DNA from 4 places in the Methylophilus sp. DMC16 genome. Region 1 is predicted to be linked to each of the others. Evidence: predicted binding sites of a transcription regulator. Region 1 holds the regulator's gene; each other region holds the start of a gene.
What was found. Region 1 encodes sigma-54, which starts transcription at its own class of promoters, with help from an activator protein. Its sites were predicted from a motif close to TGGCACNNTTCCTGCT; they were not measured.
Positions count from the first base shown of each region.

Region 1 (4,664 bases):
GGGCGTGTGCAAGGCCAGTAGACGCTGTTTAAGCGCGTCAGGGTAGGGCAGAAAATAGGTGGCCGTTTGTGTCAGTTGCTCGCCCCGTTGCGAGGTGAGCACGGCATCCACCCCGTCCAGGCTGGTACCGGACATCAGTCCAATAAACAAACGTGGCTGGGAGCGATCGGCAGAAACTTGCATGGGTGCCATTTTAACACTGCTCCAGCCGCGCTTACAGAAATGCATGGGATTACGTTAAAATAGCTGTTTTACTTATTTGAGACGGTGCCATCAGTGCGCATCGTTGTATTTGACGGATACCCGCATGACCGATACCAAACAACCCTCATCTGAAGTGCCAGCATTGAGCCCAGAAATTGCCAAGGCGTTGGCCATTATCAAGCGTGGCGCAGATGAGTTACTGATCGAGCAGGAGCTGGTCGAGAAACTGAAAACAGGCAAGCCGTTACGTGTGAAAGCAGGCTTTGACCCTACCGCGCCCGACTTGCACCTGGGTCATACCGTCCTCATTAATAAATTGCGCCAGTTGCAGGATCTGGGCCATCAGATTTTATTCCTGATCGGTGACTTTACCGGCATGATTGGTGACCCAACGGGCAAAAGCGCCACCCGTCCACCCTTAACCGTGGAGCAGGTCAAGGCCAACGCCGATACCTATGCCGCACAAGTCTTCAAAATACTGGATCCCACCAAAACCGAGATTGTTTTTAACTCCAACTGGTTAAGTGAACTCGGTGCGGCGGGGATGATCAAGCTGGCTGCCAGCCATACCGTGGCCCGCATGCTGGAGCGGGATGACTTCTCCAAACGCTTCAAGGGTAATCAACCGATTGCGATTCACGAGTTTCTGTACCCGTTACTGCAAGGATATGATTCGGTGGCCCTGCAAGCGGATCTTGAGCTCGGTGGTACCGACCAGAAGTTTAACCTGCTCATGGGGCGTGAGTTGCAAAAGCAGGCCGGCCAGTCGCAGCAATGTGTGCTGATGATGCCGTTGCTGGAAGGGTTGGATGGCGTCAATAAAATGTCTAAATCACTCGGGAACTACATTGGCATTAGCGAGGCGCCAGAGACTATTTTTGCCAAGATCATGTCGATTTCAGATGAACTGATGTGGCGCTATATTGATTTGCTGTCTTTTGCGACGCTGGAAAACATTGCCGAATGGAAGGCGCAAGTCGCCAGTGGCGCAAACCCCCGCAATATCAAGGTCGGCTTCGCGCAGGAAATTGTGGCGCGTTTCCATGGTCAAGCCGCGGCTGAAAAAGCCTTGCAGGACTTCCAGACCCGTGCCAAAGGCGGCATCCCGGATGACGTGCCCGAAGTTGAAGTGACCATTGAAGGCGAGAGCATCGGCATTAGCCAATTGTTAAAACAGGCGGGCCTGGTTGAAAGCACCAGTGAAGCCATGCGCGCAGTGCAGCAAGGCGGCGTCAAGCTCGACAGCGTCAAGGTGGATGATAAGAATCTGCCTTTGACAAAAGGCGTGACAGTGATCGCACAGGTGGGCAAACGTAAATTTGCCAAGATCACAATCAGGTGATTTGAGCTGAGAAACAAAAAAGGCCGCATCTGCGGCCTTTTTTGTTTAGAGCGTTTTGCGCAAGTTCGCGGGAGGAATATTCAGGGACTCGCGATATTTGGCTATGGTACGGCGGGCAACGACGATGCCTTGTTGTGCCAGTGTGTCGGTGATCTGGTTGTCCGACAAAGGCTTTTTCGGGTTTTCTTCGGCCACCATTTGCTTGATCAAGGCGCGGATGGCGGTGGCAGAGCAGGAGCCGCCTGCATCTGTGGCCACTGAGCTGCCAAAGAAGTATTTGAGTTCATAGACGCCACGCGGTGTGAGCATATACTTATGCGTGGTGACGCGGGAAACTGTGCTTTCATGCAAGTCGAGTTCTTCGGCGATTTCACGCAGTACCAGTGGCCGCATGGCAATTTCACCATGTTCAAAGAAGTTGCGCTGGCGATCTACAATGGCTTGTGACACGCGCAAAATGGTCGAGAAGCGCTGCTGGATATTTTTAATCATCCACTTGGCTTCCTGCATCTGGCTTTGCAGGTATTGGCCTGAACTCTCGCGGTTGCGCTTGAGGATGTCCGCATACATCTGGTTGATGCGCAGTTTGGGGATCACGCCATCATTTAAGGAGGCGACCCAAATACCCTTGATCTTTTTAACCACCACATCGTGCTGGATAAAGTGATCGTGACTAAAGCTGGAAAACTCGCTGCCGGGTCTGGGGTTTTGCTGGCGGATCAGGTGCTGCGCCGCCTTGAGTACCGCTTCATCGCAACCAAGCACCTTGCGCAGTTTGACAAAGTCTTTGTTGGCCAGCAGCGCCAGGTGGTCTTTGGCAATGGCAATGGCGGTTTGCAAGTGTGGCGTTTCTTGCGGCAAACGCGTCAGTTGCAAGAGCAGGCACTCGCGTAAATCGCGCGCACCAACGCCTACAGGGTCCAGGTTCTGGATCAGTTTGAGTGCGGTTTCCAGTTCCAGCAGCTCGACCTCAAGTTCGAGTGGCAAGTGCTCCACAATCTCCTGCAGATCTTGCTCCAGATAGCCATCATCAGTGATGCTATCCAGTAGCAGTTTGACCAGGCTCATGTCACGTTGCGATAAATGTGCCAGTTGTATCTGATCAATCAGATGCTCGCGCAAACTGATGCTGGTGGTTTCCTGTCTGGAAAAGTCACTGTCTTCGTCTTCCTGATGATTGCGTCCGGCTTCGTCCCAGTTGCTGGTGCTGCCAAACTCTTCATAATCATCTTCAAACTCTGGCGGCGTGAATTCCTCGTTTAAATTGGGCAGGTCGCTCTCGCTCCCGCCCAGCTCATCGTGCAAGTCTTCACGCAGACTTTCTGCCGGTGCGGTGATCTCTTGCTGCGTTGCCATGTCAAACGAGCTGGCATCTGTCGGCTCAGCTTCTACAGTGGGGGGAGGCGGTGTGTTATCTTCAAACTCGCCTTCTTCACCGTCTGACATTTCCAGTAACGGGTTTTCCTGCAGGATGGTTTCCAGTTCCTGGTTCAGTTCCAGCGTGGAAAGTTGCAGCAAACGGATCGATTGCTGCAGCTGCGGCGTCAGCGCCAGATTTTGCGAAATACGTAATTGCAGGTTCTGTTTCATGACGGATTACAGCCTAAAATTCTTGCCCAGATACACTTCACGCACACCTTCGTTCTGAATGATTTCATCGGGCGTGCCTGCTGCAAACACAGCGCCTTCATTGACAATATAAGCGCGGTCACAGATGTCCAGCGTTTCGCGCACATTGTGGTCGGTGATTAAAATACCAATATTCTGACTGCTCAGGTAGCGGATGATTTTCTGGATTTCGATCACCGCAATCGGATCAATCCCGGCGAACGGTTCATCCAGCAAAATAAATTTAGGGTCTGTGGCCAGGCAGCGCGCAATTTCAACGCGTCGACGTTCGCCGCCAGACAAGCTGACGGCCTGACTGTTGCGGATGTGCTGGATATGCAATTGATCCAGCAAGGACTCAAGCCTCGCCTCACGCTGCTCTTCCGTATAGGGACGGGTTTCAAGAATGGCGAGGATGTTGTCGGTTACGCTGAGCTTGCGGAAAATGGATGCTTCTTGGGGCAGATAAGCCAGGCCCATGCGCGCGCGCTCATGCATGGGCGCGCGGCTCACGTCGGCGCCATTCAGCGTAATGTTGCCTTCATCCAGTGCAACCAACCCGACAATCATGTAAAAGCTGGTGGTTTTGCCTGCCCCGTTGGGACCCAGCAAGCCGATCACTTCGCCACTGCGTAACTCAAGCGTCGTGTTTTTGACCACGGTACGGCCCTGATAGGTTTTTTTCAGGCGGTTAACCTGCAAATGGTTCTGATCTGCTGCCATGGTTTCCATCTTTATGCTTACTCTTTGCCTTGCTCACCAGTGTTTTCGGCAGGGGCAGGTTCGACCTTGAGTTGCAAGGAGCGATTCATCCGTAACCCCTGTTGAGAGGTTGGCTTGTTGTCAATGACAGGTGGTGTGGTTTTATTTTTAGGCTGTATGGTGGCCTTGACGCGGCTGCCAGCCGTCCCGTTCGGGTTGGCTTTGGTGCCGCCAATCACCTCGGCATACTCGGCGTTGGCGTCGTAGCTGATGTAGTCCCCGGTCACGATGTCTTCACCACGTTTAACCCAGGCATTGGTATACAGTTGCACTTTATCCATGCGGGCGTTGTATTCGATACGTTGACCACTGCCTTGCATCCACTCGTCTTTACCGGTACGTTTTTGCTTGAATGTGGTGGGGTTGCCGGTACAGGTGCTATGTTGAAAGCCGTCCTGATCCTCGCGTACGATCATTTTGTCCGCCTTGATTTGCAAAGTGCCCTGATTAAGAATCACGTTGCCCGTGTAGATACTGATTTTTTTAGCATCGTTCACGGTCACGGTATCCGCTTCAAGCTCTATCGGTTGATCTCGGTCAGATTCTTCGGCCAGCACACTCAGCGGCATGGACAATAGCGCCCATACGCTCATGCAGATCGCTAAAAATAAGGGCTTGTGCGTGTTCAACTCATTTCTCCATAATCAACGGTCATTGGCGTTCTGTGTTTGACGCCTGGGCCGGGCTTGCCAAATTGCTGGCGACGGGTGGACGCTCATAATGCACATGCACCCGGTTAAACAATTGC
Region 1 covers NZ_JBQUZC010000003.1:87,182-91,845, forward strand. Annotated here, with positions in the region: gene ACT53D_RS11860 (anhydro-N-acetylmuramic acid kinase) at 1-183, opposite strand, end outside; gene tyrS (tyrosine--tRNA ligase) at 308-1,546, shown strand; gene ACT53D_RS11870 (RNA polymerase factor sigma-54) at 1,592-3,136, opposite strand; gene lptB (LPS export ABC transporter ATP-binding protein) at 3,143-3,886, opposite strand; gene lptA (lipopolysaccharide transport periplasmic protein LptA) at 3,895-4,509, opposite strand; gene lptC (LPS export ABC transporter periplasmic protein LptC) at 4,568-4,664, opposite strand, start outside.

Region 2 (4,664 bases), on a different contig from region 1:
TTTGCCCACCCGATTGTGTTCCGCCGCATTGAAGATGCCAAGGCCAAAAATCCGGACATGAAAATTGTGGTGGTAGACCCGCGCCGCACCGACACCTCACAACTGGCAGACTTGCACCTGGCGATCTTGCCCGGCACCGACGTGGCGCTGTTTAACGGCCTGTTGCATGTGATGCTGTGGGAAGGCCTGCTCGATATGGCTTATATCCGCAACCATACCGAAGGCTTTGAAGCGCTCAAGGAAACCGTGCGCGAATACACCCCCAAGATGGTAGCCGATATTTGTGGCGTGCCTGAGGCCGATATCATTCAGGCCGCCAAGTGGTTTGGTGCGGGCCCGACCTTGTCCATGTATTGCATGGGGCTGAACCAGTCCATCCATGGCACTGAAAAAAATGCCGCGCTGATCAACCTGCACCTGGCCACCGGCCAGATCGGCAAGCCCGGCGCAGGCCCGTTCTCGCTGACCGGTCAACCCAACGCTATGGGCGGCCGCGAAGTCGGCGGCATGGCCAACCTGCTGTCGGGCCACCGCGACCTGGCCAATGCCGAACACCGTGCAGAAGTCGCGCGCTTGTGGGGCGTGCCCGACGTCCCGGCCACCCCGGGCAAAACCGCGGTAGAGATGTTTGAGGCGGTTAAAAGCGGCGAGATCAAGGCGATCTGGATTGCCTGCACCAACCCCGCACACTCGATGCCAGACCTCAATAATGTGTTGGCCTCCCTGCAACAGGCTGAGCTGGTCGTGTTGCAAGATGCGTTTAACAATACCGATAGCAATATCTACGCCGATGTGTTTCTGCCTGCCTCGACCTGGGGCGAAAAAGAAGGCACAGTCACCAATTCGGAGCGCCGCATCACGCGCGTGCAGCCAGCCGCCCCCAAGCCGGGTGAAGCCCGTCATGACTGGGAGGCTGTGGTCGACTTTGCCCACCGTTTGGCACAAAAACTGGGTAAACCAGACACCCTGTTTAACTACCCGAATACCGAAACCATTTTTAACGAGCACCGTGAAAGCACGCGTGGCCGCGACCTTGATATCACAGGCTTGAGTTACCAGATTCTGGAAACCCGGGGCCCGCAACAATGGCCGTTTAAATCGGGCGCCAGCCAGGGCGAAGCCCGCTTGTACACCGATGGCGTGTTCCAGAAACCGGGCGGTAAGGCGCATTTTGTCAGCGCGGTGTACAAGCCGACCGCCGACAAGCCGGACGCGCGCCATCCCTTCCGCCTGCTGACCGGCCGCCTGCGCGACCAATGGCATGGCATGAGCCGCACCGGCACGCTGGCGCAGCTCTATAACCATGTCGAAGAGCCAGTGGTCTCCATGCATGCCGATGACATGCAACGACGCCAGATCAGTGAGGGCGACATTGTTAAACTGAGTAACAAGCGCGGTGAGTTAATCATCAAGGTGCAGCAATCAGACGAAGTCAAACCGGCCGAGCTGTTTATCCCCATGCACTGGGGCAGCCAGTTTATGCACGGCTTGGGCGTGAATGTGTTGATGCCACCGGCTTTTGATAAAACCTCCAAGCAACCGGAACTCAAGCACACGGCGGTCAAGATCGAAAAGTTGAGCTTGCCCTGGCAAATGACGGTGATGCGCAGCTGCAACGACCTGCACTTGCTCGCCAACATCCGCACGCTATTGGTGGCCTTTGATTACGCCACCGTGGGACTGTATGGCCGTGGCAACGGCATGCTGATTCTGCGCGCGTCGCACCACGCTGCCCCGGATAGCCAGCTGATCGCCCGGCTGGATCAGTTGCTTGGCATGGTCGAAGATGCGCCCATGCTACGGCTGGATGATGTCAAACGCGGCATCAGTAAACGCATTCTGGTCGAGCAAGGCCAGGTCAGCGCGGTGCGCCTGATTGGTGAAATGCTGGCCGCAGACTGGCTCAAGCAAGTCATGCTCGAAGGCCAGTTCACCGACGAATTGCGCAAATGGGCACTGGCGCCGCTAGCGGCGCCCCCCACTGGACAAAAATCACGCGGCAAGATCGTCTGTAACTGCCTGGATGTCTCAGAAAACGAGATTATCGAAACCTGCCAGCAGGGAGCAGATTTACCGACGCTGCAAGCCAAGCTGAAATGTGGCACCAGTTGCGGCTCCTGCGTGCCGGAACTCAAGCGGCTGGTCAAACTGCATGGCAAAACCCATGCGGGATAAGGACATCACGCGCGCACCTGAATGCATTTGATCGCCTGTCGGCACAGGATTGCGCCAAGGATGGTGCAATCCTGTGCACATGCCTCATTAGCGTGCACCAGACCAATGGCAGATGGATCGCGCGGTGCCCGCAAGCTCAAACATACGCGCAATATCGCAGATAAAACACATCAGGAACAATGACTTAGCATAAATCCTGATTCATCTGCGCCCCCATCCTGGCGGTTGGCATGCCAATTGCTTTTTTTATCACAAAGTGGCGTTTTGTCATGCCATTTTTAAATCAGAGATTTTCCATCGTCGGCAAATCTCATACTGGACAACGGCGTCCATAGCTTGTTTCGCAGTATTGCAATGTGCAATCGCGGCATAGGCTATGGACGCCGTTTTTGTTTTTAGGCTTTGAGTTTGATAACGCAATGCTCGCAACTGACATGAAAAACATCGTGACACTGCCTGCTTGCATCTGATTAGGAATACAAGATGAATCAACACACACGCATCCTCGTCGTCGGCAACGGCATGGTGGGACATTACTTTGTGCAAGAACTGGTGAAACGCCACCCTGACCTGGCCGCGGCTAACCTGCAAGTCACCGTGCTGGGCGAAGAACCACGCCCGGCTTATGACCGCGTGCACCTCTCCAGTTTTTTCTCGGGCAGCACGGCGGAAGACCTGTCGCTAGTCGAGCCTGGGTTTTATGACCGGCCGGGCCTGACGTTGCGCCTGAATGCACGCGTCAGCCAGATTGACCGCCACCAGCATACCGTGACACTGACAGACGACACGATCTTGGCCTACGACAAGCTGGTACTGGCGACAGGCTCTTATCCATTTGTCCCTGCTGTCACCGGGCGTGACCGTGAAAACTGTTTTGTCTACCGAACCATTGAAGATCTCGAAGCCATGACGGCAGCAGGCAAAACCGCCAAGAGCGGTGTCGTCGTTGGCGGTGGCCTACTGGGCCTGGAATGCGCCAAGGCATTGAAAGACATGGGCCTGGAAACCCATGTGGTTGAATTTGCGCCCCGTTTGATGGCGGTGCAAGTAGACGAAGCAGGCGGCAAAGTGCTGCGCAGCAAAATTGAGGAGCTGGGTGTACACGTGCACACCAGCCGCAATACCACGGCGATTGTCGATGGTGCGACAGCACGTCACCGTATGGTGTTCTTTGATGACACCTGGCTGGAAACCGACATGATCGTATTCTCTGCCGGTATCCGTCCACGCGATGAACTGGCACGTGAATCCGGCCTGGCCATCGGTGCCCGTGGCGGTATCGCCATTGATAACTTCTCCCGCTCCAGTGACCACAATATCTACGCCATCGGCGAATGCGCCAGCTGGAACGACGAGATGTTCGGCCTGGTCGCGCCTGGCTATGACATGGCCCGCACTGCCTGCGCGCACCTGCTGGGTGAAACATCGACCACTTTCCAGGGCGCAGACATGAGCACCAAGCTCAAACTGATGGGTGTGGATGTCGCCAGCGTGGGCGATGCCCATGGCAAAAGCCATGGCTGCCGCAGCTACCAGTACACCGATGAAGTACGCAATATCTACAAAAAAATCGTCGTCAGCGAAGATGGCAAAAAACTGCTGGGCGCCGTGCTGATTGGCAATGCCGATGAATACGGCACGCTGCAACAGATGACCATCAACGAAATGCCGCTGCCGGAAAATCCTGAATTCCTGATTCTGCCAGCCAGTGATGGCAAGGAAAAACCTGGCCTGGGCGTGGATGCCCTGCCGGATACCGCGGTACTGTGTTCTTGCAATAATGTCAGCAAAGGCGCGATTGGTGAAGCGGTAGCGGCTGGCAATTGCAGTATAGGCGCCATCAAGTCCTGTACCAAAGCCGGTACCGCCTGTGGTGGCTGCGTGCCGTTGGTGACGCAGGTGATGAAAGCGCAGATGGTGAAGCTGGGCATGACCGTCAACAATCACCTGTGCGAACACTTCCCGTATTCGCGCCAGGAGCTTTACCACCTGGTGCGTGTGGGCCAGATCAAAACCTTTGACGAGTTACTGCATAAACACGGCCAAGGCCTGGGCTGCGATATCTGCAAACCAACCGCCGCCAGCATTCTTGCCTCATGCTGGAACGAATTTATCCTGAAAAAAGACCTGGCGTCCTTGCAGGATTCCAATGACTACTTCTTGGGTAACATCCAGAAAGACGGCAGCTACTCGGTGGTGCCACGCATGCCGGGCGGCGAAGTCACGCCAGATGGCCTGATCGCCATCGGCCAGATTGCGAAAAAATATGGCTTGTATACCAAAGTCACTGGTGGCGCACGCGTGGACATGTTTGGTGCCCGCGTTGAGCAATTACCCAATATCTGGGAAGAGTTGATCGCGGCTGGCTTTGAATCTGGCCATGCCTACGGCAAATCGTTGCGTACGGTCAAAAGCTGCGTCGGCTCCACCTGGTGCCGCTATGGCGTGGATGACAGCGTTGGCCTGGCCGTGCAGCTGGAAAACCGTTA
Region 2 covers NZ_JBQUZC010000001.1:1,519,469-1,524,132, forward strand. Annotated here, with positions in the region: gene ACT53D_RS07100 (nitrate reductase) at 1-2,175, shown strand, start outside; gene nirB (nitrite reductase large subunit NirB) at 2,659-4,664, shown strand, end outside.
Region 2: nirB (nitrite reductase large subunit NirB) is a predicted target of sigma-54. The motif match lies at 2,361-2,376, and genes of this name have one in related genera.

Region 3 (4,664 bases), on a different contig from region 1:
TAGGTCACCATCCAGCAGGTTTTGTTCAAACCAGTCTGCCGCCTGGCGCCAGTCTACTTTTAACCAGTGCAATACATAGGCTGCAAACCACATGCGGGCATGGTTGTGTACGTAACCCTCTTGTCGCAGCTGACGCACAATTTCATCCATGCATACCAGCCCGGTGAATCCCTGCGCAATAAAGTCAGGCAAGGGTTGTGTGCCCAGGGCCACTTTAGGTGACTCCATGGGTTGTTTGATTGCCTCACCAAAACGGTACCAGACTTGCCTGAAGTAGTCGCGGTAGCTAAGCTCGGCAATCAATTTGACACCGCGCTTACCAGCGCTTTGGCGGACGTTGTTTACCGTCTCTTGCAAGGACAGGCAGCCATGGCGCAAGTAAGGCGAAAGCCGGGTGGCTGCGCCATCCAGATGATTCCGGGTCTGGTGATACGCATCGGCATCAATGGCCGCCAGTCGCTGCAATGCCGTGACGCGGCCGCCTTGCCAGCGGTCGTCCAAATCTGGTCCGCTGGCCTGCGGAAAGCAGGTGCGGATTTGTGCCAGCCGTTCCCGGCGGTCAGTCGCAAGCGTAAGGCGGACAGGCGGTTGAGTCATTCCCCCATTTTGACACAAGTAGTGATACCATGCGCTCAAAGATTCGTGGTCGTTTATTCATCGTGGTTTGGGGGGGCGGGTTATGCAGACAGGATGGTGGTGGTGCGGGTTGGGCCTGGTGCTGTTATGCTCAGAAATGCTACTCGGCACCTTGTACTTGTTATGGCTAGGCATTGCCGCACTGGCAATGGCAGCGCTCACCCTGTTTTGGCCTGAGATGTCATTAGCCTTGCAAGCCCTCAATTATGCCGTGCTGGCGGCACTGGCCTTGGCCATCATGCGCAAGCTGGAGAAACGCAAGCCTGACTTGCGGGTTGGACAGGCGCAGGGCGAGGAAATCGGTCGTGAAGGCGTGGTGATTGAGGCTATTTCTCCCATGCAACCGGGCAAGATCCGGTTTGCACAAGGGGTGTTGGGTAGCCGCGAATGGGTAGCTTATGCCGATACGACCATGGCTGTGCAACAAGCGGCAATCATTGTCGCCGTGGAAGGCAACAGCTTGCGTGTGGCGCCTGCCCACCACGGTTAATCGTTTTAATTATTGAGGGGAGTCGTTATGACCGAAGTCAGTGTCATTGTCATCGTACTGGTAGTGATCGCCATCGTGAAAGGGGTACGTATTGTGCCGCAGGGCGAAGAATGGGTGGTCGAGCGGCTCGGTAAATTTGCCGGCATTCTCAAGCCAGGCCTCAATGTGATCAACCCGGTATTCAGTAACGTCAGTTACAAGGTGACTACCAAAGACATCATTCTCGATGTCCCAGAGCAGGAGGTGATCACCCGTGATAACGCGGTGATTCTGGCCAATGCGGTGGCGTTTATCAAAGTGACCAATATCGAGCGTGCGGTCTATGGCATCGAAAACTTTCGTGAAGCCATGCGCAATATGGTACAAACCAGTTTGCGTTCTATCATCGGTGGCATGGACCTGAATCATGCGCTGACCTCGCGTGACCGGATCAAGGCTGAGCTTAAAGAAGCGATTGCCGATGAGGCGCTGGACTGGGGTCTCACCGTGAAAAGTGTGGAGATTCAAGACATCAAACCCTCTGCAAATATGCAGGATGCGATGGAACGTCAGGCAGCGGCCGAGCGGGAGCGTGTGGCGGTGGTGACAGAAGCCGAAGGCGCCAAGCAGTCTTTGATCTTGAATGCCGAAGCCCGCCTGGAAGCCGCGCGTAAAGACGCAGAGGCGCAAATGGTGGGGGCTCAAGCCTCAGCAGCGGCGATTAAAATGATTGCCGAGGCGGTCAAGGAAAATAATACCTCCGCCACCTTTTTGCTGGGGGACCGTTATATTCAATCAATGCAAAAAATGGCCGACTCCAACAATAGCAAAATTGTCGTGCTGCCAGGCGATGTGGTGAGCGCGGTCAAAAATCTGGTAGGCGGCAGCAAGTAAGTCGATCAGGGTTAGCGTTTAATTGCCGCCACGCGCTGGGTTTTGGCGTGGCTGGCATATTTCCTGCATCACACTGCTTAAAATCATAATATTATTGAGGATCAGCAGTGGCTATACGCGTCGCTTTACATCACCGCACCCGCTATCAATTTGACCGCCTGGTCAATCTTTCGCCACACGAAGTCCGCCTCAAGCCCGCTGCCCACGCGCGCACGCCGATTTTGTCGTATTCGCTGACGGTTAATCCTGAACAGCATTTTATCAATTGGCAGCAAGACCCCTACGGCAACTACATTGCCCGTTACGTATTCCCCGAAATGGTGCGTGAGCTCGACTTTACGGTCGATTTGGTGGCAGATATGACCGTCATCAATCCATTTGATTTTTTTGTCGAGAAATATGCCGAGCATTACCCCTTTAACTATACCGCGCAGCAGGCGTTCGAGCTGACCGCCTATTTGCAGCCCGATCCGGTCGGGCCCTTGTTGCAGGCGTGGATGACGGAAATGCGGCAAGCCGTGATCAAACCCGAAGTCGGCATTGTCGACTTTCTGGTGGCCGTCAATCAGCGTTTGCAGGCTGAAATCGGCTATACCGTGCGCATGGAGCCGGGCATACAAACCCCGGAAGAGTCTCTACAGAAGCGCACAGGGTCTTGCCGGGACTCCGCCTGGTTGCTGGTGCAAATCATGCGCCACCTGGGCTTGGCCGCGCGCTTTGTTTCCGGCTACCTGATTCAGCTCAAGGCCGACGTTGCGGCGCTGGATGGCCCCAGTGGCACCGACAAGGATTTTACCGATTTGCATGCCTGGACCGAGGTGTTTATTCCCGGCGCAGGATGGGTTGGGTTAGATCCTACCTCTGGACTGATGGCCGGAGAGGGGCATATTCCGTTGGCGTGTACGGCGATTCCTTCCTCGGCAGCGCCAGTGACTGGCTTTACCGATATCGCCGAGGTCACGTTCACGCATGAGATGACAGTAACGCGCATTCACGAAGACCCGCGCGTGACCAAGCCTTACAGCGAAGCGGACTGGCAGGCCATCCTCAAGCTGGGTGACAAGGTGGATGTTGAGCTCAAGAAGCACGATGTGCGGCTGACGCAAGGCGGCGAACCGACTTTTGTGTCGATTGATGATATGGATGGCGCACAATGGAACACTCTTGCACTGGGAGATCACAAGCGCCAGCTGGCCGGTGACCTGGCTTTGCGTCTGAAAGCGCACTTTGCCCCGGATGGCTTTTTGCATTATGGCCAGGGCAAGTGGTATCCCGGTGAGCCTTTGCCGCGCTGGGCCATCAATATTTACTGGCGCCCGGATGGCAAGCCGGTGTGGCGCGATGCCAGCCTGTTTTCAGCCGAAGGTCATAATGACGGCTATGGCGTAGCGCAGGCAGAAGCTTTTTCCCGGCATCTGGCCGACATGTTGGGCTTTCCCAAAGCTTGTGTGATTGCCGCATATGAAGATGTGATGAGTCTCGCGCAACAAGAGCAGCAGTTACCGGTGAATCTCGATCCGCTCAAGCTGGATTTGCAGGATGCGACAGAGCGCAAACGGCTGGCAGATTTGCTCAACCAGGGCTTGGGGCAAGTGGTTGGTTATGTTATGCCGCTCAAGCCGGACGAGAGCCAGTCTGCCGGGGCATGGCTGACCAGCAAGTGGCCGTTGCGCCGCGAACATTTGTATCTGCTGGGTGGTGACTCGCCCATGGGCTTGCGCTTGCCCTTGTCCTCGCTGCCATGGCAGTTGCCTGCAGAGATGGAGCCAGAATTTCCCCTGGACCCGTTTGAGCCACAGGCAGCGTTGGCGACCGCCAAATCACCCACGGTGCGGATCAAGCACAAAACAGTGCAGCCGCTGGCCCGGGAAGTGGTCCATACCGCGTTATGCGTACAGGTGCGCAATGGCCGACTGTATGTGTTTATGCCGCCAGTGAGTCGACTGGAAGACTATCTGGATTTACTAAGTGCCATTGAGCAAACTACGGCCGATTTGAAACTCAAGCTGTGGCTGGAAGGGTATCCCCCGCCGCGCGACAGCAGGCTCAAGTTGCTCAGCGTGACGCCGGACCCCGGCGTCATCGAAGTGAATATCCACCCGGCGAAAACCTGGAAAGAGCTGGTGACAAACATCAACGTCTTGTACGACGAGGCGCGTCTGTGTCGGCTCGGCACTGAGAAATTCATGCTGGACGGCCGCCACACCGGCACCGGTGGCGGTAACCATGTCACGCTGGGTGGGGAAACGCCGGCGGATAGCCCCATGTTGCGGCGCCCGGATGTATTACGTAGCCTGATTACCTACTGGCAAAATCACCCCGCCTTGTCTTATCTGTTTTCAGGGACCTTTATTGGCCCGACCAGTCAGGCACCGCGCGTGGATGAGGCCAGAGATGACAATTTGTATGAGTTGGCGATTGCTTTTCAGCAGATGGAACAAGCCTTACCCGCAGGCAAAGAAAGCGAGCAGCCGTGGCTGGTTGACCGGCTACTGCGCAATTTGCTGGTGGATTTAACCGGTAACACGCACCGCTCGGAGTTTTCCATCGACAAACTCTATTCGCCGGATGGCCCGACTGGCCGCCTCGGGCTGGTGGAATTCCGTGCTTTTGAAATGCCGCCGCATGCGCGCATGAGTTTGCTGCAAAGCCTGTTACTGCGTGC
Region 3 covers NZ_JBQUZC010000002.1:414,192-418,855, reverse strand. Annotated here, with positions in the region: gene ACT53D_RS10160 (FAD-binding domain-containing protein) at 1-597, opposite strand, end outside; gene ACT53D_RS10155 (NfeD family protein) at 680-1,126, shown strand; gene ACT53D_RS10150 (SPFH domain-containing protein) at 1,154-1,999, shown strand; gene ACT53D_RS10145 (transglutaminase family protein) at 2,107-4,664, shown strand, end outside.
Region 3: ACT53D_RS10145 (transglutaminase family protein) is a predicted target of sigma-54. The motif match lies at 2,052-2,067, and genes of this name have one in related genera.

Region 4 (4,664 bases), on a different contig from region 1:
ACTGCTGGCACGCGTCATACACCGGGTCAAACAGCGGATCATCCACCTGCCGCGCAGGCTTGCCAAAGCCCGGCTCAATATTGATGGCTTTAAAGCCATAATGGTGTATGGCTTTTTCAATCGCGGCCAAGGTGCTGTCTACACCGCGACTTTCAATATCCACCGAGCCCAAGCCGACCAACTTTTTGCTATGTTTGACCAGATCGGCAATCTGCTGGTCATCAATGGTGAGGTCTGGCGTTTCACGGCCGACCACCACTGCGAGGTCTATGCCGGCGTCGTCTATTTCCTGCAGATAGCCCTCAACAGTGTACGAACGTCGAAAATGCTCGGGCTCCAGCGAACCCACGCGCTGATTCAGCCATTTAGCCGTCTCATAGGCAGGCGTGTTGGGCGTGGCACCAAAAAAGTCATGCAAAAACGCAGGACGGTTACGTAAATCAATAATTTTTTGTTTCATATCTATTCTTTAGTGATGGAAACACTTAAGCAATGAGTGAGCGGGATGAAGACCAAGGCGCACGACACGCAGAAACCGGAATGTACATGGCGTACATGGGGATTTTGAGTACCGCGCAACGCCGTTATTCGCCCGCCTAGCTATGGATCATGTGTTTCCTATGAGTAAAAGCTAGGGGTGGGATACTGCCCATTCAGCACCCACTCGCCTAACTCCTTGAATTTGTAATCCACCGGGTCATGCAAGGTATACACTCGCAAATTCCGCCAGAAACGGTCCATGCGCAGCTTGGCGGTGGTGGCACGGGCACCCGCCACCTCAAAAATACGCGTGGTCACATCCAGCCCGGCACGGGTCGCCTGCACTTTGGCCGAAAACACGGCCAGCGCCACTTCTCCGCGTTGTGCGTCATCGAGTGACAGTCCTTGCTGCCAGGCCGCATCGAGCAATTCGGCAGCATGGTCGGCCAGCACCGATGATGCATGTAATCCTGCCCAAAACTCGCCGTAATGCAGCAAGGTATAAGGATCCTCATACACACTGTTTGCCAACGAAGCAGACCAGACCCGGCTGCTGCCACGGGTATATTTGGCACCCTCGGCCAGCGCCCCTTCGGCAATACCCAGGTAGATATTGGTAAAAATCAGCTGGGCCACCAACGAACGCAGACCGGCAAACGACGAACTGAGCGGACCAGGCTGCATGAGCAACTCATGGTCTTCCACATGGAGCTGGTTAAATTCTGCACTGCCACTGTCGGTCTGGCGCTGGCCGATGTTGTCCCAATCACCCTTGAGCGTAATCCCTGCGCGACTGGTCGGCACCGCAGCCACCAGAAATTTGCCGCTGCCTTCTTCTATGGCAGACACGATCAGGAAGTCAGAATCCATGGAGCCGGAGCAAAAACTTTTTTGCCCGTGAAACACATAGCCGCCGTCTACCTTACGTGCCACCGTACGCTGGTCCAGCGGATTGAGGGCATTGCCCCACCACAGGTTCTGGTGCGCAGTGAGCTTGAAATAATGCTGCCACTGCGTCTCGCTGCCATATAAACGGATAGACGCCAGCATCAAAAACTGGAACGCAAACACCTGTGCAATTGAGCTGTCGACGCGGGCAATCTGGCGGATGATGCGGTAGGTCTGCGCCCAGCTGGCGCCCAAGCCCCCGGCCTGTTGCGGTAGCCACAAACTGAGCAAGCCGCTATCCCTTACCGCCTGCCGCTGCGCATAGGGCGTCCCTCCTGCGACATCGCGTTCAACCGCGGTGAGTGCCAGATAGTCGCAAAGTTGATCGGCGCGCTGTTGCGGTGTGCCGTGAAACAAAATGCCATGCCCCGCTTCAGCGGCGGGCGGGCGTAAATTCAGAGCCAATGTCATCTTCCCCCCTACGCAGCATGCTTAACAGATTGGGCTGCGCCAAACGGGCCGGTGAGATTGGTCGTAATGCTAACCTCATGTGGGGCCTGTTGCTGGAGCGGCAAAAGCGGGAACAATAATTCAGCGACACGGTAAGCCTCCTCCAGATGTGGGTAGCCTGAGAAAATAAAATAATCAATGCCCAGCGCCTGATACTCTTTAATGCGGTCAGCCACTTCTTGCGGATTGCCCACCAGCGCAGTCCCCGCGCCGCCGCGCACCAGGCCCACACCAGCCCAAAGATTAGGCGAGACTTCGAGCTGGTCACGACGACCATGATGCAAAGCCGTCATGCGTTTTTGTGCCACAGAATCAAAATTGGCCACTGCGGCCTGTGCTGCTGCGATCGTGTCATCGGTGACCTGCGAAATGAGCGTGTCTGCGGCTTGCCAGGCTTGCTCGCTGGTTTCACGCACAATCACATGCAAGCGGATGCCAAACCGGATATGGCGGCCTTTGGCTGCCGCAGCCGCGCGGATGACTTTGATTTTTTCGGCCACGGCGGCAGGCGGTTCACCCCAGGTTAAATGCACATCAATATGCTCGCTGCTGAGTTTGATGGCGGCCTCGGAAGCACCGCCAATAAACAGTGGCGGATAAGGTTTCTGCAAGCTACCGGTTGGCAAGCTGGCCCCCTTCACGCGTAAATAATCGCCTTCAAAATCCACGCGCTGCTCGCTCAGCACCGAACGCCAGATAGACAAGAACTCCTCAGCCTCCGCATACCGCGCATCATGATCGAGAAAGCTGCCCTCGGCCTGCTGTTCGGCCGGGTCACCGCCCGCCACCACATTAATCAGCAGCCGGCCGCCCGAGATACGGTCCAGCGTCGAGGCCATGCGCGCTGACACCACCGGTGAAATAAACCCTGGGCGCGTGGCGACTAAAAACTTGAGCTGGCTGGTTTCATTGATCAGCGCCGAAGAAATGACCCAGGCATCTTCGCAAGAGCGGCCAGACGGCACCAGCACACCGCCATAACCCAGCCGGTCAGCCGCCTGGGCAATCTGTTTCAGATAAGAAAACGTGGCTGGTCTGGCGCCCTGGCTGCTGCCAAGATACCGTTGATCGCCATGCGTGGGTAAAAACCAGAATATTTGCATCGACTACCCTTTACAACCCATTCAAAAGAAATAACAGCTTGAAAAGTGCAAAGTCCATGCCACAAATAAAAGACTTTTAATTCAATCACTTAAAAAAATTATTTTTTTGATTGCTGCAAAATCAGCAACTTGTTCAGCAGTGCTGCTGCGTTTGCAGCACCCTGCATCGATTTCAGCAGGCGGATGTAGAGCAGTGCCATTTGCATACCTCACGCAGCAATAAGCAACCACAAGTCCTCCTTTTCTTAACCCCATGATTTGATGGCATTTATTGTTTTAACCCGTCATCTCATGCCTGCGGTAGCACGACCTCGGCCTGATTGGCATGCATTCTGCTAATTCAGACGGGTAATTAAATCATTATTTCTAATGAGAGATTTATTTATAACTTTAAAGAATATGAATAGCGCCATTACTTATTGGCACGAAATTGCAGCCTGGATTACTGTATCTGGGCTTAACTCTATGGAAAGACAGTGAGATCCTCACGATGGCAAATCTATTAGCAAACGATTTTTATGCGACTGAACACGACACGCAGTTTGAGCAACAGCGTCTGTTAACCATGCCGAACTCGCGGGCCATGTCGACATCGATTCGAGCGACCGCGCAGGTGTTTGAAGATCCGAAGTCGATCGCCTTGCTTAATCGCATCAAGCAAATTGCCCCCAGTGACGCCAACGTCTTGATCATTGGCGAAACTGGCACGGGCAAGGAGTTGATTGCCCGCCATGTGCATGCCTTGAGCTACCGTAAATCCAAACCATTTGTCGCGGTGAATTGCGGCGCGTTCTCGGAAACACTGGTCGAAAGTGAATTGTTCGGCCATGAAAAAGGCGCGTTTACCGGGGCGGTCACCGCCAAAGCCGGCTGGTTTGAAGAGGCCAATGGCGGCACGCTGTTTCTGGATGAGATCGGTGATTTGCCGCTGAGTCTCCAGGTGAAACTGTTACGTGTACTACAAGAGCGTGAGGTCGTACGGCTAGGCGCGCGCAAACCAACCCCGATTGACGTGCGGCTGATTGCAGCGACCAACGTACGCCTGGAGGAGGCCGTGCTGGCTGGTAACTTCAGGGAGGATTTATTCTACCGTTTACGCGTTGCGCACCTGGAGCTGCCAACCCTGCGCAACCGGCCCGGCGATATTTTGCCACTGGCAGATTATTTTGTTGGCGAATATACACGGCGGTTGGGCTACGCCACCATCCGCCTCGATGACTCGGCCAAGCAAAAATTATTGCAACATAGCTGGCCAGGGAATATCCGCGAACTCGAAAATGTGATTCATCACTCCTTGCTGATTTGCCGCAACAATGTGGTGCGCAGTGAGGATTTACATTTGTCCTCGATCTCGCTACACCGACCTAAAGCAACACTGCAGGCCTTGCCCAGCGAAGCAGATACTGACTCGCTGGAAGCGTCGCTACAGCAGTTGTTTGAAACGGGCAAAGCGCAGCTTTATGACTATGTGGAAGACACGCTGGTACGTGCCGCCTATCAGCATTGCCACCATAATCAGGTGCAAACCGCCAAGCTGCTGGGCTTGAGCCGCAATGTGTTGCGCGCCAAGCTGATTAAAATGGGAGCGATCAATGCGCTTAAATAAGCTTGCCTCTTTGCAAACAGCGGCCATCGAAAGCGGCAGCCTGCGCTGGAAAGCCAGTGCTCACTTACCGACAGAAT
Region 4 covers NZ_JBQUZC010000004.1:7,835-12,498, reverse strand. Annotated here, with positions in the region: gene ACT53D_RS14150 (amidohydrolase family protein) at 1-460, opposite strand, end outside; gene ACT53D_RS14145 (acyl-CoA dehydrogenase family protein) at 619-1,839, opposite strand; gene ssuD (FMNH2-dependent alkanesulfonate monooxygenase) at 1,848-2,981, opposite strand; gene ACT53D_RS14135 (sigma-54 interaction domain-containing protein) at 3,547-4,587, shown strand; gene ribA (GTP cyclohydrolase II) at 4,574-4,664, shown strand, end outside.
Region 4: ssuD (FMNH2-dependent alkanesulfonate monooxygenase) is a predicted target of sigma-54. The motif match lies at 3,017-3,032, and genes of this name have one in related genera.